Regions from separate parts of the Nocardioides bizhenqiangii genome, predicted to be linked through region 2. Evidence: predicted binding sites of a transcription regulator. Region 2 holds the regulator's gene; the other holds the start of a gene.
What was found. The regulator LexA, encoded in region 2, represses DNA repair genes until DNA is damaged. The targets are predictions, from matches to a motif close to TCGAACANNTGTTCGA.
Positions count from the first base shown of each region.

Region 1 (15,858 bases), 1.8 Mb from region 2:
CCGCGATGGCAGCCACCGCAGCGATTCGAGCCGTTCTCTTCACGGCGTCCTCCATATTTCGTCGTCGCGCCCCACGGCGGGGCATCCCGTGCACCCTAACGGCGAGTTTCGGTGACGGGGGCCGTTGCAACGGAAATTTCTAAGTTGTTACCAAATGGGTGATGACGACCCGCTGCCCACGGTCACCCGTTCAGCGTCCGGGCGGCGACGGCGGCCAGGACCCGGGCACCAACGCCGACCGCCTGCTCGTCGACGCGGAGGTCGCCCTGGTGGAGGTCGTAGGTCGCTCCGCCGGGCGTCCGGGTGCCGAGGCGGAACATGGCGCCGGGGACACCCGAGAGGTACCACCCGAAGTCCTCGCCGCCCAGGCTCTGCGGCACCTCGGTGCGGTGGTGGGTGCCGAGCACCGCGTCGACCGACCGGTTGATGATGCGAGCGCTGGTCGTGTCGTTGAAGACGGGCGGCACGCCCTGGAGGTAGTCGACCGCGGCGGTGACGCCGTAGGGGCGGACGATGTCGAGCACCGCCTCGCGCACGACGGCTTCGACGCCGGCCCAGGCGACGGAGTCGAGGATCCGCACGGTGCCGGCGGCGAGGCCCTGGTCGGGGATCACGTTGGGGGCGGACCCGGCGCGGAGCATGCCCCAGACGACGCTGACGCCGGCGCGCGGGTCCATCCGGCGGCTCAGCACGGCGGGCAGCTCGCTGGTGATCTTGGCGAGGGCGAAGGTCAGGTCGCCGGTGAGGTGAGGACGTGACGTGTGGCCGCCGGTGCCCTCGACCCGGACCTCGATCCGGTCGGCGGCGCTCGTGATCGCGCCGGTGCGGACACCGATCGTGCCGACGTCGACGGCGGGCTCGGCGTGCAGCGCGAAGATCCGCTCGACCTCGTCCAACGCCCCGTGGTTGAGGAGGTGGACGGCACCGCCCGGCATCACCTCCTCGGCCGGCTGGAACAGCAGCCGCACGCGGCCGGCGAGCTGTCCGCGGCCGTGCGCCTCGGCGAGGGCGTGGGCGGCCCCGACGAGCGCTGCGGTGTGCACGTCGTGCCCGCAGGCGTGGGCGACGCCCGGGACCGTGCTGGCCCACGGGTCCGGGGTCAGGTCGTGGACGGGCAGGGCGTCCAGGTCGGCCCGGAGGGCGACCACGCGCTCGCCCTCGCCGATCTCGGCCAGCGCCCCGCTGCGCTGCGAGGGGGTCACCCGCCAGCCGATGTGCTCGAGGATCTCGACCACCCGGTCCGTCGTACGACGCTCCTCCCACGAGAGCTCGGGGTGGCGGTGCAGGTCGCGGCGCAGGTCGATGAGGTCTTCGGCGTGCTTCTCGACGACGTGGTTGATCACCCGCTCGACGGAGTCGGCGGCACTCGGGTCGGGGGTCGTGGGCATCAGGACGAGCCTAGCCCTGCCGCAACGGCCCGTCCGGATCGGATCCGGACGGGCCGCCGCGACGAACGGGTCTCAGGGGGTGTAGCGCACGACCTTGCCCGCCGGCGCGTCACCGGGCTGGCCGGAGAGTCCGGACAGCACGTTGACCGATGCGTAGACGAAGTCACCCTCGAGCTCGACGGCTGCCGGGAACGGCACCCGCACGAACGTGCTCTGGGCTCCGCCGCCGGCGGCGATCCTGGTGATCTTGCCGGCGAAGAGCTCCGAGACGAAGACGTCGCCGTTCGCTGCGACGTCGAGGCCGGTCGCGCTCACGAGATCGGTCGCGATCTGCGTGTGGTTGCCGTTCGCCGGGTCGACCGTGAAGACACCGCCCGGGACCGTGCCGTCCTCAGGTCCTCCGGGCAGGCTGGAGACGTAGAGAAGGCCGTCGGGGCCGATCTCGACGTCGGTCGGGACCGGTTCGAACCTGTAGGAGTGACCGACCGCGCAGTCAGGGAGGTCGGCCGAATCGGCGAACTCCTGGGTGATCTCGACCGGGATCGCGGGCAGCACCGCGAGCGTGCTGACCGTCCCGTCGCGGCGCACCTTCAGGATCGAGTTGCCCGCCGCATCGGCGACGTACACCGGTCCGCCGGCGGTGGCGGTGCCGTAGGGGTGGGACTCGACGATGCCGTCGTACTCCTGCGGCGGCGCCTCCGGCCCGGTCGGCCACTGCGCGGCGCACTCCGGGGAGAGGCTCGGGGCGCCGTAGGTGGCCTCCCCGTCGGGGTTGGTGGCCTGCTCGTGGGCGCCGAGACCCGCGACCCGGCGGACCTCGCCCTTCCAGGTACGCCGCATCAGGGCCGCGCCGTGGACGAACCAGACGCCGCGGCGGTCGACGGAGACAGCACCGACCTCGGCGCCCTTCTTCGAGCGGAACAGCAGCTTCCGCGGCTCTCCGGCTTTCTTCAGGTACAGCTCGCCGGCGAAGTTGGCGCTGTAGACGATGGCGCCCTGGTTGGTCACGGCGACGCTCAACGGCGAGAGCAGGCCGTGGGCGAGCACGTCCCTGTCGCTGGGAGCGGACGTGGATGCCGTCGCATCGGGTGCGACGGTGGTGGCGAGCGCCGCGAGGGCGGCGACTCCTGCAGCGACGAGCCGTCGCGCGGACTTGGAGCTGGACACGCGTTCACCTCTCGGGAGGATGGGAGTACGAGTCGTGGACGCTACGTCACACTCACGGGCCGCCGAGGGTGAATGCTGGAAAACTCATCCCTGAGACGGATACGACGCGTCTCCACCCCGGCCCTCACCCACTCGGGCGCTCGCCGTACCTCTCCGTGAGCTCGGCTGCCCGGTCGGCGAGCACGACGGTGTCGGCCTGGTAGCCGTCAGGACCGGTGACCGACACGCTGATCACGCGCAACGGATCGACCTCGGACGCCCACACCGCCTCGACGACCTGGTCGATCACGGCCCCGGCGTCACAGCTGTCGCACCGGATCGTGAAGCTCACCTGCTGGGCGGTGGAGGCGTCGTCCCGGTAGACACCGTCGACCTTCGTGAAACCGCCGTCCGTGCCGTCGATGTCGGCCGCGATCGCGTCGACGATCTGCTGGTTCTGCGTCGTGTCGCGCACCGTCCCCTGCTCCTTGTCCGAATCGGCGTCACACGCGCACACGAGCAGCACTGCGGCGAGTGCCGCGCCGCGGGTGAGCCGGCTCATCCGCGCTCCATCTGGAAGGTCGTCACCGTGCTGTCTCCGCCACCGCCGAAGTCGCCGAGCCCTCCGAGGGCGTCCACGACGGCGGCGTCGTCGGAGCCGACGATGTCACCGGCCTCCGTCACGTAGACCTCCGCGAGCCCGTGATTCGGGGTCGTGCCGCCGTTCTGCTGCTCGAACACGATCGTCGAGTGGTTGCTCTTGTCGCCGTAGGCCTCGCCGTCGAGGCGCGGCACGATGTCGTACTCGTTGACCAGCGACACCATCCGGACCTCCTCAGGGAGCTCGATGTGGTCGACCGGCGAGCCGGCCGTCAGGACGGCGTTGACCCGCCCCTGGACGTCGGTCTCGCCGTTGGCGATCGCCTCTGCCAGGCGCGCGGCGACGATACCGCCCTGGCTGTGGCCGATGAAGTTGATCTCGGCACCGGGCGGGACGTCCGCCAGCGCCTCGAGGACCGCCTGCTGGTAGGCGTTGTCGTCGCCCGCCACGGCCGCGAAGTTGGTGCCCATGTTCTGCACGAGCCCGGACTCGAGTCCCGGCGCGTCGAACGCCTTCGTGCCCGGCAGGTAGACGTTGTAGACGCCGTCGACCTCCTCGATCTGGAACTGGTCCTCGTGGGCGGCGACGTCGTCGAGTCGCTGGAGCGCGCCCTGGATGTCACTGGGGGACTCCGACTCGTAGGTCTCGAGCGCCGTGAGGCTCTCGAGCTCCTGGCTGTAGAGCCCCGCGAGGGTCGACGAGGCCTGCTCGACGTCCAGGGGGAACCCGATGAGGGGTTGCGCCCAGGGCGGCGCCAGGGTGCCCAACAGGGCGACGAAGCCGGGCGAGCTCGCGACCAGCTCCTCCAGCTGGTCGGGGTGCTCGACCAGCCACTGCTCCGGGTTCGTGAAGAGCCCCTCGTCGGCGAGCTCGGCGAGGTCGAGGACGGTCCCGGGCAGGCCGGCGGGCGAGAGCCTCCACGCGAGCTGGAGCGGCACGGTGTAGCCCTGTGCCCAGTCCCCCACGTCGTCCGCGATCTCCATCGCCCGGTCCACGGCGAGATATGCCTTCGCCTGTGCCTGCATGAAGAAGCCGGCCGCGGTCATCTTGACGCCGTGGGCCGAGAGTGCGCTCGGGCCGTCCAGGGCCGCCACCATCTCCGCCTCGAACGACGCGAACGTGCCGGGCGACAGCACGGCGCTGGCCAGCAGGTTGCCGTCGACGAGGAACCGGTGGCTCGCGGCAGCGACGCCGACGACCTCCGTGCCGGTGTCCCGGATGGCGCCGCCGGTCGCGTCCATGTCGTCCATGTCTGCCTCGAGACCGTGCGCCCCGCCGTGGACGTCGTACTCGCCGGTCACAGCCAGGCTCCCGCGACGAGGTTGCCGAGCTCGCCTGGGAGGTCGGCGCGCCGCCGGGGCTCCAGCGTGAGCGTCCGGGACGCTCGGTTGCTGGTGCGGCCGGACCACCAGCCGTCGCGGTCCAGGAACCAGACCAGCGCGTGCGGCGCGCGATCCCGGCCCACCGCGGTCACGTGCAGCACCGCCCGGGTACGTCGGCTCCACTCGTGCAGGCGGGTGACGTCGCGCGGGTGGAGGCCGACGAGCTCTCCCGTGGCGGCGAGGAGGTCACCCGGGACGTCGTCGTCGATCGCCGCGACCGGTCCGACGGCGGCGAGGGGGACGGAGAAAGGCTCGCGGCCCTCCCCGTGCCGGTCCGGCTCCGGGACCAGGGCGAGCAGCTCCGTCCCGATCGCGCGCGCGTCGAAGAGCGAGAGGGTGTGGGTGAGGCCGTCCCGCACCAGCGAGCCGCCCAGGTGCGCGTCGACCCAGTGGTAGCCGAGGCGGGAGACGTCCGGGCCTGCCAGCGAGACCCGGATCCGGTGATCGGCCGCTCCCAGCGCCGCGAGGTTCGCGGCGACAGCCGGCACCGGTCCGTCGTCATCGATCACGCCGTGGTCACGGAGCAGCGTCGACGCGCGGGCGAGATCGGCGCCGGCCAGCGCCACGTCGACCGGTTCGATCTGCAGCCGGACGTCCTGCGGCAGCCGCAGCCCGACCGACTCGGCGGACCGCTGCAAGGCCACCCACTTGTCCACCCCGAGGGCGATCCGGCGCGGCCGCGCCAACAGGGTGCGCTCCCCTACCCGGATCACGGCAGCAACCCCCCGATGCCCTCGATCACGTCACCCGCGGCGTCCCTGACCCCGCCGGCGAGGTCGCCGAGGTCGCTGAGCATGTCGTCGACGGCGTCCTGCACCTCGCTCGCGACGCTGCCGCCGAAGCGGGCGATGTCGTCGATCATGTCCTGGGTGATCTCGACACCCTCCTCGGCGAGGTGACGGAGATCGGCGATCCGGTCCTGGATCCACTCGATCCGGTCGCGGACGGCCGCCGCGTGCCTGCGCAGCGCGGCCGCGGCAGCGTCGAGACCGTCGGCGTCCCCCAGCAGGTCCGTCCGCAGACCGTCGCACTCGCTGCGGTAGTCCTCTGCCCCCGCGGACTGCCACGCCACGTTGGCGACGAGCTCCGCGAAGCGCCCGCACTCCGCCCGGACGTCCGAGGCCTTGCCCTCGATCTGGCCGGCCAGCTCCTCGAGCTGGTCCGGGTCCGCGAATCCCATGCCCCGCGCTCTTCCCGGTCCCGCCGCCCGGCAAACCGCGGCGGGTGGACCGCTCCGCGGCGTGCTCGACTAGGTGGTGGGCGGATCCTCGTCGTACGCCTGGATGAGCCGGTCGGCGGCGAGCGGCGCGGTCAGGTCACCGGCAAGGACGGCCGCACGCACCTCGGCCTGCACCGCCTTGACCCCCCGCGAGTGCCGCAGCCGCTGGTCGAGCTCGTCGCGCACCAGCGCCCAGGTGAAGTCGAGCTGCTGCTCGGCCCGCTTCCTCGCCAGCCCGTCGGCGCCGAGGTGGCTGCGGTGGTTCATGACCTGCTGCCACACGTCGTCGACGCCGACGTCGTTGAGTCCCGAGCAGGTGACGACAGGGACCGCCCACCCTCCGTCCGAGTGGCCACGGACCAGGCGAAGGGCTCCGGCCAGCTCCCTGGCGGCTCCCCTGGCCTCCTGCTCGCGGTCGCCGTCCGCCTTGTTGACGGCGATCACGTCGGAGATCTCGAGGATGCCCTTCTTGATGCCCTGGAGCTGGTCGCCGGTGCGGGCGAGAGTGAGGAACAGGAAGGTGTCGACCATGCCCGCCACCGTCACCTCGGACTGTCCGACCCCGACCGTCTCCACGAGGATCACGTCGTAGCCCGCGGCCTCGAGCACGGCCATCGCCTGCACCGTGGCGCGGGCGACGCCGCCGAGCGTGCCCGCGGACGGCGACGGCCGGATGAACGCGTCGGGGTCGGTCGACAGCCGCGCCATCCGGGTCTTGTCGCCGAGGACGGAGCCGCCGGTGCGGATGCTGGACGGGTCGACGGCCAGGACGCCGACCTTGTGCCCCTCGGCGGTCAACCGGCTGCCGAGCGACTCGATGAACGTCGACTTCCCGACGCCCGGCACCCCCGAGATCCCGACTCGCACGGCGTCGCCCTGCGGCAGCGCCGCGAGGAGGTCGCGCGCCTGCGCGCGGTGCTTCGCGCTGGTCGACTCGACCAGCGTGATCGCCCGCGAGACCTGGGCCCGACGACCCTCGCGGATGCCCTCGACCAGCCGGTCGACGCCCATCAGCCGGCCATCAGTGCTCGAGCTGGTCGCGCAGCTTGGCCAGCAGGTCGAGCGCCGACTCGGCGATGACCGTGCCGGGCAGGAACACCGCGGCCGCGCCCATCTCCTTCAGCGTCGGTACGTCGTCCGGCGGGATGACGCCGCCAATCACGACCATGATGTCCTCGCGGCCGTGCTCCGCGAGCGCCTCCTTCAGCGCCGGGAGCAGCGCGAGGTGGCCGGCGGCCAGCGACGAGACTCCGACGATGTGCACGTCGGCGTCGATCGCCTGCTGGGCGACCTCCTCCGGAGTCGAGAACAGCGGGCCTACGTCGACGTCGAAGCCCATGTCGGCGAAGGCCGACACGACGACCTTCTGGCCGCGGTCGTGGCCGTCCTGGCCCATCTTCGCGACCAGGATGCGCGGGCGGCGACCCTCGGCGTCCGCGAACTCGTCGGTCGCCGCGCGCACCTGGGAGAGCAGGGTGTCTCCTGAGTCGGCGGCCTCGTCGCGGTACACGCCGGAGATGGTACGGATCACCGCCTGGTGCCGGCCGTAGACCTTCTCGAGCGCGTCGGAGATCTCGCCGACCGTCGCCTTGTGGCGGGCGGCGTCCACCGCCAGCTCGAGCAGGTTGCCGTCGCCGGAGTCGGCGCTGCGCGTGAGGGCCTCGAGCGCCGCGTCGACGTCCGCCTGGTCCCGCTCGGCCCGCAGCCGCTCGAGCTTGGCGATCTGCTGGCGGTAGACGTCGTCGTTGTCGACCTTCAGGACCTCCAGCGGGTCCTCCGCCGGCAGCCGGAAGGTGTTGACGCCGATCACCTTCTGCGCGCCGGAGTCGATCCGCGCCTGGGTGCGGGCGGCGGCCTCCTCGATCCGCATCTTCGGGATGCCCTGCTCGATCGCGGCGGCCATGCCACCGGCGGCCTCGGCCTCCTCGATGTGCGCCCACGCCCGCTCGGCGAGGTCGTGGGTCAGCTTCTCGACGTAGTACGAGCCCGCCCAGGGATCGATCGTGTACGTCGTACCGCTCTCCTGCTGGAGCAGCAGCTGGGTGTTGCGGGCGATCCGCGCCGAGAAGTCGGTCGGCAGCGCGATCGCCTCGTCGAGCGCATTGGTGTGCAGCGACTGGGTGTGCCCCTGGGTCGCGGCCATCGCCTCGATGCAGGTGCGACCGACGTTGTTGAAGACGTCCTGCGCGGTGAGGCTCCAGCCGGAGGTCTGGCTGTGGGTGCGCAGGCTGAGGCTCTTGGGGTTCTGCGGGTCGAACTGCCGGACCAGCCGGCTCCACAGCGCGCGGGCCGCGCGCATCTTGGCGACCTCCATGTAGAAGTTCATGCCGATCGCCCAGAAGAAGGACAGCCGCGGCGCGAACTGGTCGATGGTGAGGCCGCTCTCCAGGCCGGCGCGGATGTACTCCACCCCGTCGGCGAGGGTGTAGGCGAGCTCGAGGTCGGCGGTCGCCCCGGCCTCCTGCATGTGGTAGCCGGAGATCGAGATCGAGTTGAACCGCGGCATCCGCTGGCTGGTGAACGCGAAGATGTCGGAGATGATCCGCATCGACGGCGCCGGCGGGTAGATGTAGGTGTTGCGGACCATGAACTCCTTGAGGATGTCGTTCTGGATGGTCCCCGAGAGCTGCTCCGGCTTCACCCCCTGCTCCTCGCCCGCCGCGATGTAGAGCGCGAGCACCGGCAGCACCGCGCCGTTCATCGTCATCGAGACGCTCATCTCGTCCAGCGGGATGCCGTCGAAGAGCGTCCGGGTGTCGTAGATCGAGTCGATCGCCACGCCGGCCATGCCGACGTCACCGCGCACCCGCGGGTGGTCGGAGTCGTAGCCGCGGTGGGTGGCGAGGTCGAACGCGACGCTCAGGCCCTTCTGGCCGGCCGCGAGGTTGCGGCGGTAGAAGGCATTGGACTCCTCGGCGGTGGAGAAGCCGGCGTACTGCCGGATCGTCCACGGCTGGGTGGTGTACATGGTCGGGTAAGGACCGCGCAGGAACGGGCTCAGGCCGGGCCAGGTGTCGAGGGATCCATCGTCCGCGAGGGCGGCGACATCTGAGGGTCCGTACGACGGCTTGATCTCGATGCCCTCCGGGCTGTGCCAGCCCTCGCCGGTCGGCGCCTCGACCGCGGCCTTGGCGCCCGCGAGGGGCAGCCCGGCAAAGCTCTTCGGAATGCTCACGACAGCTTCTCCCTGGTAGCGGTCAGGAACGCCAGCGCATCGACGCCCAGCGCGCACGAGTCGTCAACCACCTCGAAGATGTCGGTGGTCGAGCTTGTCGAGACCCCGGCGATGATCACGTGCTGGGCGCCGGCGCCCCGCAGCGCTTCGACCGCGGCCGCACCCCACTCGGCGTAGGCGACGTCGTTGCCGGCCAGGCACACGACCGGTTGTCCGGCGTACGACGCCAGCAGCTCGTCGACACCCGCGGTCGGCCCGGCGACCTCGACCGCGATGCCTCCGGCCGCGAACAGGTTGGAGGCGAACGTGGCGCGGGCGGTGTGCTGGGCGACGGTGCCGAGCGTGGCCAGGAAGACCGGCCTCGCCGCCGGTTCGTCCCGCATCGCCTCGAAGGATGCGCCGTAGCGCGCCGCGCGGTCGTTGAGGGGGTCGGCGTCGCGGACCGGGAGCACCTCGGCGAGGTTGGGGAACTCGGTGACGCCGGTCAGCGGTCGCCGGCGGCGCGCGACCTGGCGCTCGCGCTCGGCAACCGCCGCGGCGATCCGCTCCCGGAAGGGGGTGAGGTCGTGGCCGCCCTCCCACTCCTCCTCGAGCTCCTGGAACGCAGCCCACCCGGCGGCGGCGAGATCGGCGGTGAGCTGCTCGACGGCGTAGGCACCTCCCGCGGGGTCGGCGACCGCGGCGACGTGGGACTCGTCGATCAGCAGGTGGCTCACGTTGCGCGCGATCCTCCGGCCGAAGGCCTCGGGTCGGCCGAGGGCCGCGTCGAACGGCAGCACGGTGATCGCGTCGGCACCACCGACGCCCGCGGCGAACGCCGCGACGGTGCCGCGGAGCATGTTGACGTAGGGGTCGTACTTGCTGAGCATCGGCCGGCTGGTCACCGCGTGCTGGCGCTGCGCCACGTCGACGTCGGCCGGGAGCCCGGAGTGCTGGAGCACGCTCGCCCACAGCTGCCGTGCGGCGCGGAGCTTGGCGATGGTCGGGAACTGCTCGTCGGTCGCGGCGTACCGGAACTCGATCAGGTCGGCCGCGTCGGCGAGGTCGAAGCCGTGGTCGGTGAGCCAGCGCAGGTAGGCGACGCCGACGGCGACGGACCAGGCGAGCTCCTGGACGTCGCTGGCGCCGAGGTCGTGGGCAGCGGTCGCGTCGACGACGATGGCGCGGACGCCGGCCGCCTTGGCCTGGGCAGCGAGGTCTCGCAGCTCGGCGACGGCCTCGTCGACCGCGAGCGGCAGCTCGCGCAGCATCGCGCCGAGCGGGTCGGCGCCGAGGTTGCTGTCGGGGTGGAGGTCGAGTCCGCGCTCGTCGGCGTACGCCAGGAGTGCGCGCGCGGCCTCGGTCGGCACGGTGGGCGCATCGAGGACGACCGGCGCCAGGTCGAGGAGCACGCCGGCCAGGACCGCCGCGACGTCGGTCGTCTCGTCGGCAGCGACCCACAGGCTGGTCACCCCGCCGTCGAGGTCGACCAGGGCCTCCTCGTTGGCCAGCTTGGCCTCGGAGTGCGAGACCAGAGCGCGGATGTCCCACCCGCCGACCCGGCTGGGCCGGACGGCCGGCTCCGGGGCACCGGCGACGCCGAGCGGCGGGATCGCGATCCCGTCGAGGGTGGCGTGGGTCAGCTTGTCCCAGACCAACGCGTCGGGGTCGGCGTCCGTCATCTTGCGGGTCTTGCGCAGGACGGCGGCCGCGGCCGCCTCCCACTCCGCCTTGCTGTGGCTGTCCTCGGGCTGCGCGAGGGCAAGGGAAGTCGCGGCGTCGGCTGGTCCGTCGACGTCTGTCATAAGGCGCACCCTACGAACCGCCACGTGGCGGTCGCCACAAGGTGTGAGGTTTGAGACGTCCGGGATGTGGGCGGGAGGGGCGACAACGGTTCGTTGCGACCGCGGGTAAGCCAGCTCCGATGCCCGTGCGGCCCTCCTGGCATTGGGAGGGCGGCAGGGTAGGAGGTGCGCGCTCTGGCAACGTCACCAGACCCATGCCAGTGGGGTTGCGGGACGTAGGTGGTTGCGACCGAAAGGGCTTTGGACGAGGGCGGAGGTCGGGGGGTGGTCGCCGCGGCCGGCTCACGAAGGCCGAAATCCAAGCCGGAATCTCCCGAATTGCCCTTGGCTTCACGTTCGAACTGGTGTACGATTGGTCGTAGGTCGCAAGACCCATGTCGTCCACGAGACTCAGCTCTAGGACACCCCGGCACCAGGCCACCGGACACACCCATTCACGTGTGCCCGAGCAGCCGAAGGGGTCCGGATGAGCGTCCAGCCGCAGACGCAGCATCCGATCGTGGGTGCGGTCGCGGCGGCCCGGGAGTCGGTGAAGACCGTCCGCGAGGTGCAGCCGACGTTCATGGCACCGGCCCAGAAGCAGGCCGCGGTCCTCGAGCTCGACGCGCTGGAGGCGACGCTGGCCGAGCTGCGGCTCCGGGTGCTCGCGGGCGCCGCCGATGCCGCCGATGAGGCCGGTGCCCGCGACGTCGGTGCCTGGACCGCGCAGCTGACCCGCGCAGACCTCGCCGCTGCGAGGGCCGATGCGCAGTTGGCCGAGGCCCTGGACCGCCGGTGGACCCAGGTCGCGGCCGGGATGGCCGACGGCAAGGTCTCGCTCGCCCAAGCCAGAGTCATCGCCCACGCGTTGGAGGCGCTGCCCGCCGATCTGGACCCCCGCCTGGTCCTGGACGCGGAGGCGCAGATGGTCGCCTACTGCGCGGAGTTCAACCCCACCGAGCTCCGCCGGCTCGGCCGCTACCTCCTCGAGGTCGTCGCCCCGGACATCGCCGAGGCCGAGCTCGCCAAGCGACTCGAGAACGAGGAGCAACGAGCCCGGGAGAAGACCAGCCTCCGGTCGAAGGTGATCGGTGACGGGCTAGCGCGGACCACCATCGTCCACCCCGTGCTCGACCGGGACCGGTTGCTGACCTACCTTCACGCTTTCACCTCACCCCGCAAACACCACGACGCCCTCGGTGGGGAGGAGGACCGGATCCCCTACCCCCGCCGCCTCGGCCAGGCCTTCTGCGCGCTGCTGGAGCACCTCGACCCGACCAAGCTCCCCCAGCACGGCGGCGACAGCACGACGGTGATGGTCACCATCGGACTCGACTCCCTCCGCGCCGAACTGAGCGCCGGCAGCACCGTCGGTGGCGAGGCGTTGTCGGCCACCGCGATCCGCCGGCTGGCGTGCAACTCCGCGATCATCCCGGTCGTCCTCGGCGGGAACGGCGAGATCCTCGACCTCGGCCGCAGCCGGCGGTTGTTCTCACCGGCCCAGCGCAAAGCCATGCGGCTGCGCGACCAACGCTGCCGGAGCGAGGGCTGCACCGTCCCCGCCGCCTGGACCGAGGCCCACCACCTCAAACCCTGGGCCGCCGGCGGGAACACCGACCTCGGCGACGGCATCCTCCACTGCAACTACCACCACCACCTCGCCCACGACCCCACCCACACCGCCGAACGACTCCCCAACGGCGACATCCGCTACCACCGACGCACCTGAACCGACGACTCCGCGCCGAGGTCGGTGGTTCCGCCGACGGCGTCCTCCACTGCAACTTCCACCCACCACCTCGCCCACGAGCCCCACCGGTTGGCCGTCGTTGCCCGTTGATGAATGACCGTTTCAGCCGCACCGAGGGTGACACCCACCGACGACCGGGCTTGCGTCCATCTCGGTGAGAAGGTGTCACGCGTGACTGACCCGACCGAGCTGCTCGAGCGGTTCTGGGGCGTAGCCGACGCCCGTGTCAGCCGGCTGGGCGGCGGGATGAACTCGGAGACCTGGCTCGTGGACCACCAGGGCGCAACCTATGTAGCCAAGTCAGTGTCGCCTGCTGCGCTGGCGGATCTGGTCTCAGGCTGCGAGGTCGCCGCAGCGCTCGCTGATGCGGGGTTCGTGACGGGACGACCCGTCCCCACCCGGGACGGAAGGATCGCGTGTACTGAGCCGCCTCTGGCCCTCCTCGAGCGCGTGTCCGGCCGCGAGCTGGACGGCGAAACCGCTGAAGAGCAACGCTGGATGGCCCGCACGTTGGCCGGTATCCACGCCGCCAGCGGGCCAGCCAGTGGACCGAGCACAGCTGCCTTCGCAACAGACTGGATCTCACCGCAGTTGCCAGGTGTCGAGGCTCATCCCTGGCTCACCACTGCCATCGGGGCGGTACGAGCGGAGACCGCACAGCTGAAGGTCACCTGGTCGCAGTTGCACACGGATCCGGCGCCGGAGGCGTTCATCCACGACGACAGCACGGGAGTGACCGGCCTGATCGATTGGACCGGAGCGCGGAAGGGGCCGGTCCTGTACGACGTCGCGTCTGCAGTCATGTACCTGGGCGGACCAGACCGGGCCACGGCGTTCCTCGACACCTACCAGTCCCACGGTCCGCTCGCCGCGCAAGAGATGCAGTACCTCGATGCGTTCCGACGTTTCCGCGAGGCCGTCCAAGGCGCGTACTTCGCTCGTCGGCTGGCCGTCAACGACCTCACGGGAGGGATCGATCAGGCCGAGAACCACAAGGGCCTCAGCGACGCCCGGAGACGAATCGTCGCGCTCGGCCCTGGTGCGGGCTAGAGTCCGCCGGTCGTTCCGGCATCATCCTGCCCATGAAGGTCAGCTACAACGACGAGAAGTGGCGCGTCACCCGGCGCTGGCTGCCGTGGCGCCGGCGGGTCCGCGGGGCGGGCAAGGCGTGGGACCTGGTCCCCAGCCTGCCGGCCGGCGACGACCCGGTGAGCGGCGCCATCACGCTCGTGGTGCTCGTCATCTTCGCCCCGGTCATCGCGGTCGCGGTGGTCCTGACGGTGCTGGCAGCGATCGAATTCGCGGTGCTCCTGCTACTGGTCCCGTTCCTCGCGGTCGCTCGGATGGCCTTCGGCCGGCACTGGGTGGTCGAGGTGCGGCGTGGCTTCACGCCGTACTACGAGGAGCACGCCGGCGACTGGGCCGCCAGCAGCGAGCGGATCCGGCAGCTGGCCGCGTCGATCTCACGTGGCGACCTGCCGCTGCACACCCTCGGCGACGACGCCGGACCGGTCAGCCCCAGTTAGGCAGCTGTTGGAGCGACCACCGGTTGCCGTCGGGGTCGGCGAAGTAGACGAAGCGCCCCCACTGCTGGTCGTCGACGGGACTGACGTCGATGCCGCGCTCGGTGAGGTCGGCGTGCGCCGCGTCGGCGTCGGCGATCACCGCCTGCATGTTGTCGAGCGAACCGGGCTCCATCGTCGTCAGGCCCTTCCCGATCGCGATCGAGCAGGCCGACCCCGGCGGGGTCAGCTGCACGAACCTGACCTCGTCGCTGACGGTGTGGTCGTGATCGACCACGAACCCCGCCCGCTCGTAGAACTCCTTCGCCCGATCGACATCGCTCACGGGCACGGCCACCAGCTCGAGCTTGATATCCATGGCGGACAACCTAGGCAAGGCCACCGACAGCGCGACAGGCCCTGCCGAGCTCGGACCCCAGGCGTTCACCGGACATCCACCACCGGATGGGCAACCTGAAAGGTCGCCCGCCCAGGTTGGGACCATGCGGATCGCACTGGTGACGGAGACCTTCTACCCGGCCGTCGACAGCACCACGACCACGCTGAAGGCCACGGCCGACCGGCTGGTCGATCTCGGCCACACCGTCCGGATCCTCGCGCCGGGCCCCGGCTTGGCGTCGTACCGCGGCTGCGAGGTGGTGCGGGTGCGCCCCCTCGAGCCGACCGGTGGGCAGATCAGGGCCGCCATCGACGGGTTCGAGCCGGACCTGGTCCACGCCGTCTCGCCGCGGTTCGTCGGTCGCAAGGCACTCAAGCACGCGCGCCGCACTGGCGTCCCGACGCTCGTCGTCGAGCAGTCGCCGATCCTCGACCTGGCCGCCGACTACTGGCGGGCCAAGGTCGCCGAACGCGCGGACACGTTGCTCGTCACGGCGCCCTGGATGGTCGGCCGGGTCGCCGAGCTCGGCGCGGACGCCGCGCTGTGGCAGCCGGGTGTGGACCCGCTCGCGTTCACGCCCAGGCTACGCGACCCGTGGCTGTACGACTCGTGGTCGCGCGCCCGGTCGAAGGACGGCCCACAGGTGGTCGTCGGCTATGTCGGCAGCCTCCACAAGCGCAACGGCGTACGCCGCCTCGCCGACCTCGCGGCACTTCAGGGGGTCCGGCTCGTGGTGATCGGTGACGGACCGGAGCGGGACTGGCTGGAGAGGCGGCTGCCGGCCGCCCGGTTCACCGGCCCGCTCCACACCGGCGACCTGACCGTCGCGCTACCGACCCTGGACGTCCTCTTCCACCCCGGCGAGCACGAGACGGACTGCCACGCCCTGCGCGAGGCCGCGGCCTCGGGCGTCCCGGTCGTAGCACCCCGCTCGGGCGGCGCTGCCGACGTCGTCCGCCACCTCGAGACCGGTGTTCTCTACGACCCCGCCGACCACCGCGACCTGCGCCGAGCTGTCGCCGCCGTCGCTGGCGACCGTCACCGCGGTCTCCTCGGCCAGGCGGCCCGCACCCACGTCGCGCGCCGTACCTGGGTCGACGCCGTCGACGAGCTGGTGGGCTCCTACTACCGGGGCTCGACCACGACCTCGCCGCTCTTGGGGGGCAACCGGAACGACGTCACGGTCGAACCGTCGAGGCGGCGCAGGGCCGACGGCAGTCTCACCCGCACGGTCTGACTGCCGGGGTTCACGAACGCCAGGCCGTTCCTGAACCGACGCTTGTAGATCCCGTTGCCGGTGCGCACCATCTCTCCTTCCGGCGGTCCGAGACGGTTGGGCATCGAGTACGGTGCGTTCGCTCCTGTCGCTCCGGCCCGGTCGCGGGAGCGGGTGAAGACGAAGTACGAGTTGCCCTTCGCGGCCATGAGGAAGGACGCCATCCCGTACGCCTGCCAGCGTGCTGCCTGGGCGTCAGTGTGGTCGACCCACAGCTTGACCGAGAACAGGCCGGCGACGTTGTGCTTCTCGAGGT
Region 1 is NZ_CP141059.1:3,452,890-3,468,747, forward strand. Features, by position in the region: gene SHK19_RS16795 (BMP family lipoprotein) at 1-16, opposite strand, end outside; gene SHK19_RS16800 (amidohydrolase) at 183-1,388, opposite strand; gene SHK19_RS16805 (ScyD/ScyE family protein) at 1,461-2,555, opposite strand; gene SHK19_RS16810 (hypothetical protein) at 2,680-3,096, opposite strand; gene SHK19_RS16815 (lipase family protein) at 3,093-4,436, opposite strand; gene SHK19_RS16820 (hypothetical protein) at 4,433-5,230, opposite strand; gene SHK19_RS16825 (hypothetical protein) at 5,227-5,697, opposite strand; gene meaB (methylmalonyl Co-A mutase-associated GTPase MeaB) at 5,767-6,747, opposite strand; gene scpA (methylmalonyl-CoA mutase) at 6,758-8,911, opposite strand; gene SHK19_RS16840 (methylmalonyl-CoA mutase family protein) at 8,908-10,695, opposite strand; gene SHK19_RS16845 (HNH endonuclease signature motif containing protein) at 11,162-12,403, shown strand; gene SHK19_RS16850 (phosphotransferase enzyme family protein) at 12,596-13,474, shown strand; gene SHK19_RS16855 (hypothetical protein) at 13,507-13,950, shown strand; gene SHK19_RS16860 (VOC family protein) at 13,937-14,305, opposite strand; gene SHK19_RS16865 (glycosyltransferase) at 14,430-15,563, shown strand; gene SHK19_RS16870 (putative glycoside hydrolase) at 15,452-15,858, opposite strand, start outside.
Region 1: the regulator LexA is predicted to act here: its motif matches at 11,032-11,047, upstream of SHK19_RS16845 (HNH endonuclease signature motif containing protein).

Region 2 (15,858 bases):
GCCGACGCGAGCGACGAGGCCGACGCGGGGCTCACCCAGGCCAAGGGCAACGTGCAGGAGCTGTTCGCGACCGCCGACCGGATGGCGGCCAACGCCGACTCCGACGTGCTGTGGCTGACCGAGGGCACCGACCGATTGCCGCCCCGGCTCTGCATCGCGCCGCTCCAGGTGTGGGGTCCGCTGCGCGACATGTTGCTCGCCGACAAGACCGTGGTGATGACGTCGGCGACCCTGATGCTGGGTGGCGACTTCACCTCCGTCGCCACCTCGGTCGGCCTGAAGGCCAGCGAGCGGGTGCCGCTCGGATCGGTCGAGGAGATGGAGGACGACGCCGAGCCCTGGGTTGGCCTCGACGTCGGCAGCCCGTTCGACTACGGCAAGCAGTCGATCCTGTACGTCGCCCGCCACCTGCCGCAGCCCGGGCGCGACGGCCTCGGCACCGCCCAGCTCGACGAGATCACCGAGCTGGTCGACGCCGCCGACGGCCGCACTCTCGGCCTGTTCTCGAGCCGGCGAGCGGCGGAGACGGCGGCCGACTACGTCCGCGAGAAGTTGCCCCACCTCACGACGCTGGCCCAGGGCGACGCGCAGCTGCCCGAGCTCGCGCGGCAGTTCGTTGAGGACCCGCACACCTGCCTGTTCGGCACTCTCGGCCTGTGGCAGGGGCTCGACGTCCCGGGCGACACCTGCCAGCTGGTGATCATCGACCGGATCCCGTTCCCCCGCCCCGACGACCCTCTGATGAGCGCCCGTCAGAAGGCGGCCGACCAGGCAGGCGGCAACGGCTTCATGCAGGTCGCCGCGACCCACGCGGCCCTGCTGCTCGCGCAGGGGTCCGGCCGGTTGATCCGCACCCACGAGGACAGAGGTGTGGTCGCCGTACTCGACCCGCGGCTGGTCACCGCCCGCTACGGCAGCTTCCTCAAGGCCAGCCTGCCGCCGATGTGGACCACGACCGATCCGGCCGTCGTCCGCAAGGCGCTGACCCGTCTGTCCGGGACGACGGAGTGAGACCGGGCCGCCCAGACCCGGATCACGCCACGTTGCGCCGGCGGAGGTAGGCGGTGAGCGGTGCGGGCAGCTCCGCGGGACGATCGCCCCAGTCGTAGACCACGACGGTGCCGGCGAGCACGTCGTGCAGTGCGCGATGCCGACTACTGGTCAGGATGGGCAGCAGGCCGAGGCCGAGGAGCGCCGTGCTGAAGGGGAAGGTCAGCGCCCGGAGGGCCGCGGCCCCTGGCCGTAGTGGCGAGGTGTCGCGGCTGACGATCTTCAGGCCGACCAGGGCCTTGCCGACGGTGCGACCGGTGATGGTCGTCGCCGTCACGATGTAGACGACGGCCCAGGCGCCGAGTGCGATCGCCGCGACGAGCCCGGAAGCACCGCGCACCGAGACGTCGAACAGCGCCTGGCCCACGAACTCCGTCAGGCCGACCAGCGCCGAGTAGGACAGCAGGATGACACCGAGGTCCACGCCGGCGGCGACCGCGCGACTGGCCGCTCCCGCGAACCGACCGCTCACCTGCTCCCTGTGCGATGAACGGGATCCGGGCACGACCGCCGGCGCGACCGGGTCGGGTGGCCGGCGGCGCATCGCCCGGATGAAGATCCGCTCCAGCAGGGTGTCGACACCCACGAGCTGCCGGCGCGCAGAGTCCAGCACGCCTCCGGCGAGCTGGCCCGACGTCTCGGCAACCAGCTCGGGGATGCCGGCCCGACGGACCAGCTCAGCCAGCTGGACATCACTGAGCAACGCATTGAGATCGACCCTGGCCAACAGCCGGTCGACGTCGATCCGGTCGAGCAGGTGGTTGATGTCGATGCGGTCCAGGAACGCGTCGAGGTCGAGGTGATCCAGGATCACCTCCGGCGGTACGGCGTCGACCACCCGGCCGGTCACCGCACCGGCCATCCGCCCGATGAGCCCGGGTCCCTCCGCCGACGCCATGGACACAGCCTCCCACGCCCGTTCCGGTGTAGTTTCCGAAAGCGATGAGTCGTTCCGCGGCGGGTCCTACCGCCTTCGTCCTGGGCGGAGGCGGGCTGCTGGGCGCGGTCGAGGTGGGGATGGTCCGAGCCCTGTTCGAGCGCGGGATCGTCCCTGACCTGGTGGTGGGCACCTCGGTCGGTGCGCTCAACGGCCTGGTGGTGGCGAACGACCCGACGTCCGCCTGCGTCGACCGGCTGCGTGACCTCTGGACCGAGATCGCCGAGGGGGGCGACGTCTACGCCGATCGGGCGTGGACGCAGCTGCGCCGCGCGTGGCGGACCGGCACTCACCTGCACTCGGCGGAGCCGTTGCGTCAACGCCTGGAGAGGGAGTTCGCGGGCGTCCGGTTCGAGGACCTCGCGGTCCCGTTCCAGTGCTGTGCGTCCCACATCGAGCGGGCGTCGGAGCACTGGTTCACGACGGGCCCGGTCGTCCCGGCGGTGCTGGCCTCGGCCGCCGTACCAGGGCTGTTGCCGCCGGCGGAGGTCGACGGCGAGCACTACCTCGACGGTGGGATCGTGAACTCGATCCCGGTCGGGCGCGCTGCCGAGCTGGGCGCGCGCCGGATCTTCGTGCTCCAGGTCGGTCGCGCCGAGCGGCGGTTGAGCCCGCCACGCCGGCCCTGGGAGGTCGCCCGGGTGTCCTTCGAGATCGCCCGCCGGCACCGGTTCCATCGCGAGCTGGACGCGTTGCCGGCCGACGTCGACGCCTATGTCCTGCCGTCCGCCGTCACCGCGGACGACGACTCGCCGTTGGCCTACCGGGACGCCTCGGCAGTCCACCGGCGGATCGAGGCGGCCTACCGGGCCGGACTCACCTATCTTGCGGAGGTCGCATGATCCATCCCGCGATCGCCTGGGTCATCCGACGGTTCGTCCTCGCGCCGCTGCTCATCCTGCTGACCGTGACCCTGTGGACCAGCCTGCCGCTGTGGTTGCTGGCGACCGGGATCGCGTCGGCGTTCGTCCCCGGCTGGTTGCGACCGGTGCGCCTGCTCTGGGTCGGGCTGCTGCACCTGACGCTGGAGACCCTGGCCCTGGTCGCCCTGTTCGCGCTGTGGATCGGCTCGGGATTCGGTTGGCGGCTACGCCGGCCGTGGTTCGAGCGGATGCACTACGCGATCATGCGGACCTACCTGGTGGTCTTCTTCCGGGAGGCGCGGCGCGTGCTGCGGCTGAAGATCGAGACGGTCGGCACGGCGCCGGACGCGTTCCCAGGGCATCCGCTGCTGGTGTTCTGTCGTCACGCCGGCGTGGGCGACTCGTTCTCGATCATGTACGCGTTGATGCACTGGTACCACCGCGAGCCGCGGATCGTGCTCAAGGAGATGCTCGCCTGGGACCCGGCGCTGGGCGTGATGCTCGCGCGGGTGCCGAGCCGGTTCGTGTCGCACCGTCCCGGTCGGGATCTCGAGGCCGAGGTCGGCGACCTCGCCCGCCACCTCGACGCCAACGACGCGTTCGTGATCTTCCCCGAGGGAGGCAACTTCACGAAGGGGCGGCGCACCCGGTCCATCGCCCGGCTCCGGAAGCTCGGCCGCGAGGACATGGCTGTCCGCGCCGAGGCGATGTCCCACGTCCTCGCGCCGCGACCGGGCGGCGCGCTCGCAGCGCTCGAAGCATCGCCCGAGGCAGACGTCCTGCTGGTCGCGCACACCGGGCTCGACCACATCGACTCGCTCGGCGACATCTGGCGCGAGCTGCCGATGGACAAACGGCTGCAGATGGGGTGGTGGCGCGTGCCCCGGGATGAGATCCCCACGGGTCGCGAGGAGCAGATCACCTGGCTCTTCGACTGGTGGCAACGGATCGACGACTGGGTCGACGAGCACAAGCCGGAAGAGCTACCGCGCTAGCGATCACACCCGCCGGAGGACCGCCGTCACCTTGCCGAGGATCGTCGCGTCGGTGCCGTCGATCGGCTCGAACGCGTCGTTGTGCGGGAGCAGCCAGACCCTGCCGTCCTTGCGCTGGAAGGTCTTCACGGTGGCCTCGCCGTCGATCATCGCGGCGACGATCTCGCCGTTCTCGGCGGTCGGCTGCTGGCGGATCACGACGTAGTCGCCGTGGCAGATCGCGGCGTCGATCATCGACTCACCGCTGACCTCGAGCAGGAACAGTTGGCCGTCGCCGACGAGCTGGCGGGGGAGCGGGAAGACGTCCTCGATCCGCTCCTCGGCGAGGATCGGGCCACCGGCCGCGATCCGGCCGACCATGGGCACGTTGGTGGGGACGGGAGCGGAGTCGCCGAAGCCGGTCTCGTCGTACGACGTCTCCGACGCCGAGCCGACCGCCTGCCGGCGCATGGTCTCGGGCAGCACGACCTGGAGGGCGCGGGGGAGGCTGGGGTCCTTCTTGAGGAAGCCCTTCTCCTCCAGCACGCGCAGCTGGTGGGCGACGCTCGAGGTGCTGGTCAGGCCGACGGCCTTGCCGATCTCGCGCATGCTCGGGGGATAGCCGCGCTGGTCGATGCAGTCCTTGATGTGCTGGAGCACTCGCTGCTGCCGCGGCGTGAGCCCGCTCGCGTCGGGCGGGCCGTCGGGAAGCTCGCTGACCTTCTTCGCCCTGTCGTTTGGCATGGCTCGACGGTAACCCCAATCACACCTCGGTTTCAAACATCTGTTCGAACCTGCGTGTCGCGACACGCCCTCGAACAAACTTTCGAGCCGGTCCTTGAACCGTTCGAACAAGTGATCTAGTCTCGTACATGTGTTCGATCGAACTGTTGATCGAACGGTCTCTGTCGGAGGTCCTCGATAGACATCACTCGAACACACCAGATCCCCCGGGCTCCGAGAGTCGGAGCCCTTCCCCCGGAGGTCACACGATGAGCACGATCACTTTCACCCCGCAGGTCAGCTACAGCGCTCGTCAGGTGCGCCTCACCCGGCGTGGCCGGCTGGTGGTCTTCGGTTTCGGGGTGCTGCTGGCCTTCGCGCTGGGCGTGTGGTTCGCGGCCGGTTCGGTCGCCACCCAGGACGCCGGCGTCAAGCAGGTGGAGGTCGTGACCGTCGCTCCCGGCGAGACCCTGTGGGACATCGCCGCCGACGCCACCGCCGTGACCGGCGAGGGCGACGTGGGCGCCATGGTCGAGCGCATCCAGGAGATGAACAGCCTCGACTCGAGGATGGTCCTCGCCGGCCAGACGCTCCGGATCCCCACCGACTGACGACCCGGTGGTCGAGTAGCCCGAGCCGCCAGGCGAGGGCGTACCGAGACCCCGCAACTGAACAAACTTCGTCCGCGACCTCGACCCCCGCGGACGACAGGGCCCACTGCCCGGGCCCGAAGGGGAAGACGAAGGGCGGACCCGTGACCCCGGGTCCGCCCTTCGCGCCTTTCGTCGGTGGTCGAGTAGCCCCGAGCCGCCAGGCGAGGGCGTATCGAGACCTAGCCGCCGTAGCCGACGAGGGTCGGTCTGGCTTCGATCGCTTCCAGGTTGGCGGGCGCGCCCTCGATCGTGACGCTGCCCGGTACCGACTGCCACGCACCGCCACCGACCCGGTAGTCCGCAACCCAGGTGGTGTCCATCGCCGGCCGGTAGTCGCCCTTCTTCAGGTAGTTGTGGGTGATCAGCAGCTTCGGGTACGGCGCGCCGGGCTTGCTGGTCGTGATCGACTCGCCGTCACCGAAGTGCCAGGTGTACGAGTGCGCCCAGATCCGCAGGTCGACCCGCTGCCCGAGCAGGGTGACGGTCCGGTTGAGCGTCCGCTCCTCGGTGAAGAAGTTCGTCTTGAAGTTCACCAGCGTCTGGCCGCCCGGAGGCTGGATGGAGAAGGTCGAAGGCGGGAGGGAGATCCGACGGAATGCGGTGGCGACGACATCGTCGGTGACGACCGGCGGCCCGCCATCGGAGGGGCACCAGTAGGAGTCGTTCACGCGCTGCCCGTTCGGGAGCTCAATCCACGAATGGATCTTGAACGTGCCGTCCGGACAAGTGAGCTCGCCAGTGCACACTCCGACACACGCTGGCTCTTGGCGGTAGGTCCCCACTTGCTGAACAGGGTCGGTCGACGGCGGGACGGTCGACCCGCCGTTCGACTCTTTTACGCCAGTCGCAAAGCTGTCCTCGTCGGCATCGACCCATGGATCGTCGAGTGCTGCTGCGTCGCCGAATCGCAAGGTCAGCACAATCAATATGAGCGCAAGTAGGCGACTCATGGGACGTCCAAGAATGTGATCTGCCACGAGCCGTTTGCACGCTCCAGCCCGAAGAGGAAGTTGAGCTCGCCAGCTCGCACGTTCTGGTTGAGGTCGCCCGCGCCAACGGTTCGGGAGCGGTTCACCTTGACGCGCGTCGACACGTTCCAAGCACCGCTCGGCGTTTGCCCAGGAATCGCCTTCTTGAGTTCGAAGCTGCCGCCGAGAATGCGGCCTCCTCGCTTGTAGACCCGGCTGATGGATTTGATCCCGCCGTTGCAGCCTTCGCACGAGGGGACCGACAGGGTGCTGAGAAGGCGGACATCGCCTGTGCGGCGGGCAAAACTGACGACCTGCCAGTAGTACTGGACGAACGCCGTAGCCCCTTCCTTCGTCTCTGGTTCGGCTTCGACCGGAAGTGTCGGTTCCACCGGCCCGGTCGGGGTGGGCTCGGTCGTCGCACTGGTGGGAGGCGGAGCAGGCTTGCTGCTGGACTCGAGCGGCTGCGGGGGATCCTCTTCGTCCTCACAGCCCGCCACAAGCCCGGCGATCAGCAGCGCGGTGACTCCGATTGCCGATCGTCCGCGGAGAGTCACGGTCATGCAGGCCTCCCGAGATGAAACGCCGCCCTGACCCACGGGCGGGGGCACGAAAGTACCGCGGAATCTCGTTCCGCCGACACCCCTCGATCTGCTCTGTGGAGAGTGGGCGCTCGACGCGAGTTGCCGCTACGTATGGCTGTCGACCGCCCTAACGAGCAGCCCGCTTGCCGCCCTTGGGCGCGCCCGGATCCTTCTTCGGCTTGGGATCCGGTGCTTTGGTGAAGCCGAGCGCGCGGGAGAACCGCGCGACCAGCATGAAGCCGAGGAACAGGCAGGCGACGGCGCCGACGGCCGCGACCGCGAGGTAGCCCCATGCTTCGGAGTCGTTCTCGTGGCGGGCGGTCGAGCCGAAGTCGATCGCGGCGTAGACCAGGTAGCCCCAGGCGACCACACAGAGGGTGATGCCGATGGCGAGGAGGAGCAGCACAGGGCGGAATCCCTGCTTATGGCGCTCACCCGCGCGCTTCCCGCCGCTCACTGGGGCATTCTGTCCGATGCACCAAGCCCGAATGGTCAGGACCCGCCAACCGGCCCAGGACCGCTCATGTCCCCACAAACGCTGAGCGGTCCCGGACCGGAGGACTCTCCGACGTTACGCCCGATCGCCGCCGGACGCCATCAGCCATCAGGACGGTTTCGCGTGCTACTTCGGCGCCACCAGGTAATTGACGATGACGCGGTTGGAGTCGGTCACGGAAAGCGTGACCGTGTGGGAGGCCGTCGCGTAGACGCCGCTGATCGCGCTGCCGTTGTCGACCGGCTCCTGCACGACCGTGGCGCCCGCGCCGGTGAGCGTGGCCTCGGCGTCGTCGTACGCCGCCTGCTTGTCGCCGCCGGCGGGTCCGACCTCGACCGTAGTGGTCCAGGTCTTGGAGTTCTTCGCGTAGGTGCCCTCGATGATCTCGCCGTCGACGACCGGCACCTCGTCGACCGGGAAGTCCTTCGGCAGCTCACCGGTGGTGACGTTGAAGTCGGTGCCCTCGATGTTGATGTCGCTGCCGTCGATGTCGGCGTCGATGCCCTCCTCCTCGAGGGCCTTCTCCGCGGCGTCCTCGCCGATGTTGCTGCAACCGACGAGGGAGACGGCCAGGAGCGCCGTGGGGACGGCAACGAGCAGGCGGCGGGTACGACGGAGCTGGTGCATGACGGCCTCCAGGGCTGCGCAGAAGTGGGGTGCGACATGGGTTCGGTCGCGCGGCCTCGAGGCCAGGTCGAACGTTAGCGACGGGAGGCTTCCCCGGGATCGCCCTTTCGAACGATTCGACCCCCATCTGAGACGGTTGTGAGACGTCGACACGCAGGTCGACACGCCGCACTTCCGGCGGTCAACAAGCCCCTGACCTGCGCAAACGTGACCCAGACAACATTCCTCGGACCAGTTTCCGGCGTTCGCTTGCACGCCTAGTGGCAGAGGCGTAGTGTCACCACAACATCTAGTACTTACAACGGTGTAGTTCTCCACATCTAGTTCACAGAACCGGTGCCCGAACTGCACAGCTAGAGCCGGATTATCCACAGGAGCGGCCCGATCGAGGGTCTAGTTCGCCATGCCCAACGCACGCCGAGCTTGTCGAGGCGCCAGAGAGGGGGATCGTCGCATGCACTGCCCGTACTGCAAGCACGTCGACACCAAGGTCCTCGACTCCCGGGTGTCCGACGACGGCTGCTCGATCCGGCGCCGCCGGATGTGCCAGGACTGCGAGAAGCGGTTCACCACCGTCGAGCTGATGCAGCTCACGGTGCTCAAGCGCTCCGGCGCCACCGAGCCGTTCAACCGGGAGAAGGCAGTCGCCGGCGTCCGGAAGGCGTGCAACGGCCGGCCGGTCACCGAGGACGAGCTCGCCCGCCTCGGTCAGGAGGTCGAGGACCAGCTGCGGCTCGCCGGGAGCCCCGAGATCGCCGCCCACGAGGTGGGCCTGGCGATCCTGGCCCCGCTCCGCAGGCTCGACGAGGTCGCCTACCTGCGCTTCGCGAGCGTCTACCGCGGCTTCGAGTCCGCCGACGATTTCGAGGCAGAAATCGCCCTGTTGCGGATGGAGCGAGCCGACGCGGTTGTTGTACAGGAGACACCCGCACCAGCCCCCTCGGGCTGACCCCAGACGCCCGGGCAGGTAGTGGGGAAGCTGCCTGTCCGGGCCACCAACTTCCGGCATCGAACTGTCGGTGCCACCAGCAACACTCATAACCGATGCGGACACCCAGCCAGGGGGATCAGGAGAGTCATGACCGAGACGGCCAGCTCAGCAGCGACAGGTACGACGGGCGCCCGCAAGGGCCTCACCATCAACCGCGTCTTCAGCAGCGAGGGCGTGCACCCCTACGACGAGATCAAGTGGGAGCGGCGCGACGTCGTACAGACCAACTGGAAGACCGGTGAGACGGTCTTCGAGCAGCGCGGCGTGGAGTTCCCGGACTTCTGGTCGGTCAACGCGAGCACCATCGTCACGACGAAGTACTTCCGTGGCGCCGTCGGCACCCCCGAGCGCGAGACCGGCCTCAAGCAGCTGGTCGACCGGGTCGTGAAGACCTACACCAAGGCCGGCGTCGAGCACGGCTACTTCGCGACCCCGGCCGACGCGGAGACCTTTGAGCACGAGCTCACCTGGCTGCTCGTGCACCAGTACTTCTCCTTCAACTCCCCGGTCTGGTTCAACGTCGGCACCCAGTCGCCACAGCAGGTGTCCGCCTGCTTCATCCTCTCCGTCGACGACTCGATGGACTCGATCCTGAACTGGTACAAGGAAGAGGGCTTCATCTTCAAGGGCGGCTCCGGTGCCGGCCTCAACCTCTCCCGGATCCGGTCGTCCAAGGAGCTGCTGAGCAGCGGCGGCACGGCGTCCGGCCCGGTGTCCTTCATGCGCGGTGCCGACGCGTCCGCGGGCACCATCAAGTCCGGCGGCGCCACCCGTCGCGCGGCGAAGATGGTCGTGCTCGACGTCGACCACCCCGACATCGAGGAGTTCGTCGAGACCAAGTGGCGCGAGGAGGACAAGATCCGCGCCCTGCGCGACGCCGGCTTCGACATGGACCTGGGCGGCAAGGACATCACGTCCGTGCAGTACCAGAACGCCAACAACTCGGTCCGGGTCACCGACGAGTTCATGCGCGCGGTCGAGGACGGCAGCGAGTTCGGGCTGCGCGGACGCAAGACCGGCGAGGTCATCGAGTCCGTCGACGCCCGCACGCTGTTCCGCAAGATCAGCGAGGCCGCGTGGGCCTGCGCCGACCCGGGCCTGCAGTACGACGACACGATCAACGACTGGCACACCAACCCGGAGACCGGTCGGATCACCGCGTCCAACCCGTGCTCGGAGTACATGAGCCTCGACAACTCGTCGTGCAACCTGGCGTCGCTCAACCTGCTGAAGTTCCTCAAGGACGACGACACCTTCGACGCCCCGCTGTTCGCGAAGGCCGTCGAGCTGATCATCACCGCGATGGACATCTCGATCTGCTTCGCCGACTTCCCGACCGAGGCGATCGGCGACACGACGCGTGACTACCGCCAGCTCGGCATCGGGTACGCCAACCTCGGCGCACTGCTGATGGCGATGGGCCTGGGCTACGACTCCGACGGCGGTCGGGCGATGGCGGCCACCATCACGAGCCTGATGACCGGCACGTCGTACCGCCGCTCGGCGGAGCTCGCCGACATCGTCGGCCCGTACGCCGGCTACGCCCGCAACGCCGAGGCGCACAACCGGGTGATGCGCAAGCACCAGGCGGCCAACGACGAGGTGCGCACGTTCCACATCGCCGACGCCGACGTGCACAAGCTGGCGACGGAGGAGTGGGCGCGGGTCGTCGAGCTCGGCAAGGTCAACGGCTTCCGCAACGCGCAGGCTTCGGTGCTCGCGCCGACCGGCACCATCGGCTTCATGATGGACTGCGACACGACCGGCATCGAGCCGGACTTCTCGCTGGTCAAGTTCAAGAAGCTGGTCGGCGGCGGCTCGATGCAGATCGTCAACCAGACGATCCCGCGGGCGCTGAAGAAGATGGGCTACGACGAGGAGAAGATCGAGGCGATCGTCGCCTACATCGCCGAGCACGGGCACGTGGTCGACGCGCCTGGTCTGAAGACCGAGCACTACGAGGTGTTCGACACCGCGATGGGTGAGCGGTCCCTCAAGCCGATGGGCCACGTGAAGATGATGGCGGCCTGCCAGCCGTTCCTGTCCGGTGCGATCTCGAAGACGGTCAATCTGCCGGAGTCGGCGACGGTCGAGGAGATCGAGGACATCTACCTCCAGTCGTGGAAGCTTGGCCTCAAGGCCACCGCGATCTACCGCGACAACTGCAAGGTCGGCCAGCCGCTGTCCGACGGTGGCGGCAAGGCCAAGAAGGACGCCGCCGACGCTCTCGACGCCGCAGCCGCGGTCGTGGAGAAGGTCATCGAGAAGGTCGTCTACGCCCCGACCCGCAAGCGGCTGCCGAAGTCGCGCCAGTCGCGGACGACGTCGTTCACCGTGGGCGGCGCCGAGGGCTACATGATCTCCGGCGCCCACGACGACGGCCAGCTCGGCGAGGTCTTCCTCAAGCTCGGCAAGCAGGGCTCGACCCTGGCCGGCGTGATGGACGCCTTCTCGATCGCGGTCAGCGTCGGCCTCCAGTACGGCGTGCCCCTGGAGACCTACGTCTCGAAGTTCACCAACCTGCGCTTCGAGCCCGCCGGCCTCACCGACGACCCCGACGTGCGAATGAGCCAGTCGATCATGGACTACATCTTCCGCCGCCTGGCCCTCGACTACCTGTCCTTCGACGCCCGCTCCGCCCTCGGCATCTACTCCGCCGAGGAGCGCCAGCGCCACCTCGAGACGGGCAGCTACGAGCCCGTCGAGGAGACCGGCTCTGCGAGCGAGCTCATCGAGGACCCGGCACCCTCCGCTGGTCGAGTAGCGCCGAGCGCTAGCGAGGCGCGTATCGAGACCCCGGAAGTCGAAGAGGCCGAGATCGTCATCGCCGACAAGGCCCCCGGAGTCCCGCAGGCACGCACGTCAGCCGAGCTCCTCGAGCAGATCACCGGCCACGCCGTCGACAGCCCGCTCTGCATGACCTGCGGCACCAAGATGCGGCCGGCTGGTTCGTGCTACGTGTGCGAAGGCTGCGGCAGCACCAGCGGTTGCAGCTGATCACCAAGCGGGCTCGGAGGGCGGTCGCCGACTGAGGCCGCCCTCTGCCTCTTGGTGCAGAGGTAGTCCAACGGCTCAAAGAGTTGCGACTCAACCCGGGGAGGGGTGGCGCATCGGCGACACGACGCCCTCATCGCACACACCCGTGCGTTCTGATGTCATCTGCGCAGTGTCAGGGAGCGGACAACCCCTTGAGCTTCTTACTCTTGCCACGTAAGGCCACCTTGCGCGGACGAGCGAGTTCGTCCTTATCCGGGACAGCTGCAGTTGTGGTCAGCGCATCCATGTGAAGGATGTAGACGTTCCGGAACCGTTGGACGTCGAACACGTCGCTCGCCACCGGGCGGCGCTTAGCGGTGACGAGGCCAGCGCGTCGAAGTTCTTGGAGGCCGGCGGAGCGGGTGTCGTGAGAAAGGGAGTAACGGAGATTCGCGACCTCGGGTGAGAACCAGAGCTCCTGATCGTCCCTCTTGCCTACTTGTTCGGCGAGCAGGACGAGAAACATTGCGGTGCCTGCGGCGGAGAGTGTCGCCATCCAGCCAGAGGTCCAGAACGTCGGTGGTACCTGTACGTATCGATCACCGGCGAGGGAGGCTAGGTCGGCGCCCTTCGTCCTGGCCTTGTTGAAGACCTCGCCGGGTACGCGATACCTCTTGCCTGTTCCAAGCTCGTTCAGCAGGGTCACTCGGTTCGGCAGCCCGGCCTGCGCTGCGACGGTCACGAAGTTGTTCTCTTCGAGCCAGGAGATTGCGTCGTTGACACGACGGGCGCCCTTTCCACTCGGGTCAGGGAGGTCGAGGAGGGTTGCCCAAGCGCGCGCTGGATACGCGACATCGTGGGGCGGAGCCGCGGCCAACCACAGCATGGACAAGTAGGTCTTCATTCGGACTTGACCCCCACGGCCCCCCCGCAGCATCCGCGCGAGTGGCGTGGGGCCACTCGTGTCGTTGCGTTCGATGAAGACGCGGCGAAGCTGCGCGGTTCGGTCTCGGCTGCGGTGCGAGAGCGACAGCGCCGCCGCCAAGGCGTCTGGAGACGGTCTGCGCATGGTCACCTCGCGTTGCTTGCGTCGCGCCGGGCGGTAATAGTTAGTCATTAACCGGTAATTAATTAGCTATCACGTAGTGGTCAATACAAGCGTATCTTCTACTGCGATGCAAGGGTAGGGGTAGCTGCGGGCTACAACCGCTCATTATCGGTACAAGGGTGGTAGTGATGCACCCCAGGAACGCTAGACCTGGATCCACCTGCGAGTGTACTGTCGAGGGACGGCGGAGGGACATCGATCCGGACCTGTCACTGGCGGCCTGAGGTAGTCCTCAGGAGGTGGCTGGGACGGCACCGGAGAGAACCGAAGTCGAGCGGCGGCAGCATCCATGGGCTATGTCCTAGGCCGGCAGGCGAGCCAGGATCCGGCGGCAGATAGGGGCCGGGGGTACGTGTCCCGAGTTCCCATATCCGCCCCGGGCCGCCGCGCCCCACATCGTCGGCGACGCCGGAGGAGATCGAGGACATCTACCTCCAGTCGTGGAAGCTCGGCCTCAAGGCCACCGCGATCTACCGCGACAACTGCAAGGTCGGCCAGCCGCTGTCCGACGGTGGCGGCAAGGCCAAGAAGGACGCCGCCGACGCCGCCTCCTTGCTGGTCGAGCCTGTCGAGACCAAGGTCATCGAGAAGGTCGTCTACGCACCGTCCCGCAAGTGGCTGCCGAAGTCGCGCCAGGCCCGCACGGCGCCGAGGGCTACATGATCTCCGGCGCCCACGACGACGGCCAGCTCGGCGAGGTCTTCCTCAAGCTCGGCAAGCAGGGCTCCACCCTGGCCGGCGTGATGGACGCCTTCTCGATCGCGGTCAGCGTCGGCCTGCAGTACGGCGTGCCCCTGGAGACCTACGTCTCGAAGTTCACCAACCTGCGCTTCGAGCCCGCCGGCCTCACCGACGACCCTGACGTGCGGATGAGCCAGTCGATCATGGACTACATCTTCCGCCGCCTGGCTCTGGACTACCTGTCCTTCGACGCCCGCTCCGCCCTCGGCATCTACTCCGCCGAGGAGCGCCAGCGCCACCTCGAGACCGGCAGCTACGAGCCCGTCGAAAAGACCGGCAGCCCGTCGGAACTCATCGAGGACCCCGCGCCCTCCGCCACGACCGCCGGTGGTCGAGTAGCGCCGAGCGCCAGCGAGGCGCGTATTGAGACACCCGAAGCCGAGACGCCGACGGTGATCGATGCCGAGGTGACCGAGGATCCCCTCGCCGGCGCCCCGAAGGCCGCCCGGTACGTCAGCCGAGCTCCTCGAGCAGATCACCGGCCACGCCGTCGACAGCCCGCTCTGCATGACCTGCGGCACCAAGATGCGGCCGGCTGGTTCGTGCTAAGTGTGCGAAGGCTGCGGCAGCACCAGCGGTTGCAGCTGAGCAACACACAAGAAGCACGCCGAAGGGCGGTCACAACAGGCGATCGCCCTTCGGAACCCCTTTGGCGTCGATCAGGCATCGACGCTGATCTGCCGGGTCTTTCGCGGCTTGCTAGACACTTCTCTGCAGGATCGGTTCTGACCAGCCTCGGTCTAGGTGTCCGGCGGAGGGTTCTGTACGCGGCTCCCATCGAGCTGGGTGTGGCTCTCTTCCGGTCTGCAATCCGTAGGGCACCGTGGCGAGCCGCAACGCGCGGGTGGTGCCAAGGTCGGAGCAGCAGTTCCCACCCTCGCCGTCACTATCAGTATGAGGCGGGGATGGAGACACTATTGCGCGTCTGATTATCGGGGTCGACGTTCACAAGCTCTCAGCGACCATCAAGGTCGTCACCCGACAGAACTGCTCGGAAGTGGCCGATTCAGCGCCGGCCCTGCCGGTTGCACCGAGGTAGGTCTACGCGAAAGCCAGGCAGGACACCGGCGCCGGGCGGCCGAGGGGAGCAACACGCCCGGCGCTTTGTGTTGTACCTGCTCGAGGCTGGTGAGGAGGTGGTGGACCTGACGGCCAGGCTGGCGGCTCGGGCTCGCCTCTCCGATACCGGCCATAACCGCAAGACCGATGTCCGCGACGCCCATTCCATAGCGATCTCACGGGGTCTGCACCACCGAGCTTCGCGTGCCGTGGCCGACGGTGAGCTCGAAGCAGCTGCGGATCTGGGCGCCGGGGTCAGTGGGCCGAACAGAAGCAGAATGAACTGCCGCAGGCGTAGCAACTTGGACGCCCACTGCATCGCTTACAACCACAGCCGAGAATCGGCTCAGTGTGGTGCCGCACGTCGACGTCGTTGGTGTTGTCGTAGTCGACGTGACAGGTGGGACAGGTCAGCACCGACGTTCCCCTCGTAAGTGGTTCAGCTTCGCAAGAATCTGGAGTCCTAGCGATTGGGTCGCTCCACCTCGCAACCGTACCAACTTCCAAGGCCTTAAGGCCGACATAGCCCGCTCATCGGCGATGATTGCGGGCGACGCAAACGTTCGCCAGGTGAGACTCCAAGTTGCTACGAAGCGGCTGCGGAGAAGTCTAGCCTCGTGCTCAGCGTGCTGATGTCTGCAGCGACGGCGCTTGGGGATGCCTGATTGCGAAGCTTGCGCGCGCGATTTAGCTAGCAGTGGGGCGCGGCAATCTGGGCTCGAGAAAGAGCCGAACGGGCGGCCTGAAGTCGTCCCTGACGGGAATGGTTCCGCGGTAATCGATCTCTCGATTTTCGTAGTACCATGCGTCGTTCCCCGACACCGCCCCAGGTTGCCAGCGGCTAATTCCACGCCGTCTTCCGTCGAATACGACCAAATACCCCTTAACCTCGTGGCCAGGATTGCGTTCGTACGCATCATCCAAGTAACCCGATAGTTGTGGCACTCCCTCACGCGCACGCGAATCCGCGTACGAGTAGGAAGCCAGTCGGGTGTTTGTTTCTTCCAAGCACTTGCCGACCCATTTTACCTCGAGCAGCGCGATGTGTGTGGTAAGCGACCAAGTGACTTCGATATCGACCGGTTCCGTCTCCGACTGATTCTGTTCC
Region 2 is NZ_CP141059.1:679,937-695,794, forward strand. Features, by position in the region: gene SHK19_RS03310 (ATP-dependent DNA helicase) at 1-1,011, shown strand, start outside; gene SHK19_RS03315 (RDD family protein) at 1,034-1,948, opposite strand; gene SHK19_RS03320 (patatin-like phospholipase family protein) at 1,993-2,829, shown strand; gene SHK19_RS03325 (1-acyl-sn-glycerol-3-phosphate acyltransferase) at 2,826-3,845, shown strand; gene lexA (transcriptional repressor LexA) at 3,849-4,568, opposite strand; gene SHK19_RS03335 (LysM peptidoglycan-binding domain-containing protein) at 4,817-5,158, shown strand; gene SHK19_RS03340 (PKD domain-containing protein) at 5,380-5,868, opposite strand; gene SHK19_RS03345 (DUF6318 family protein) at 6,147-6,731, opposite strand; gene SHK19_RS03350 (hypothetical protein) at 6,880-7,158, opposite strand; gene SHK19_RS03355 (hypothetical protein) at 7,375-7,875, opposite strand; gene nrdR (transcriptional regulator NrdR) at 8,330-8,824, shown strand; gene SHK19_RS03365 (vitamin B12-dependent ribonucleotide reductase) at 8,954-11,863, shown strand; gene SHK19_RS03370 (hypothetical protein) at 12,036-12,746, opposite strand; partial or broken gene SHK19_RS03375 (TSCPD domain-containing protein) at 13,350-14,240, shown strand; gene SHK19_RS03380 (hypothetical protein) at 15,438-15,858, opposite strand, start outside.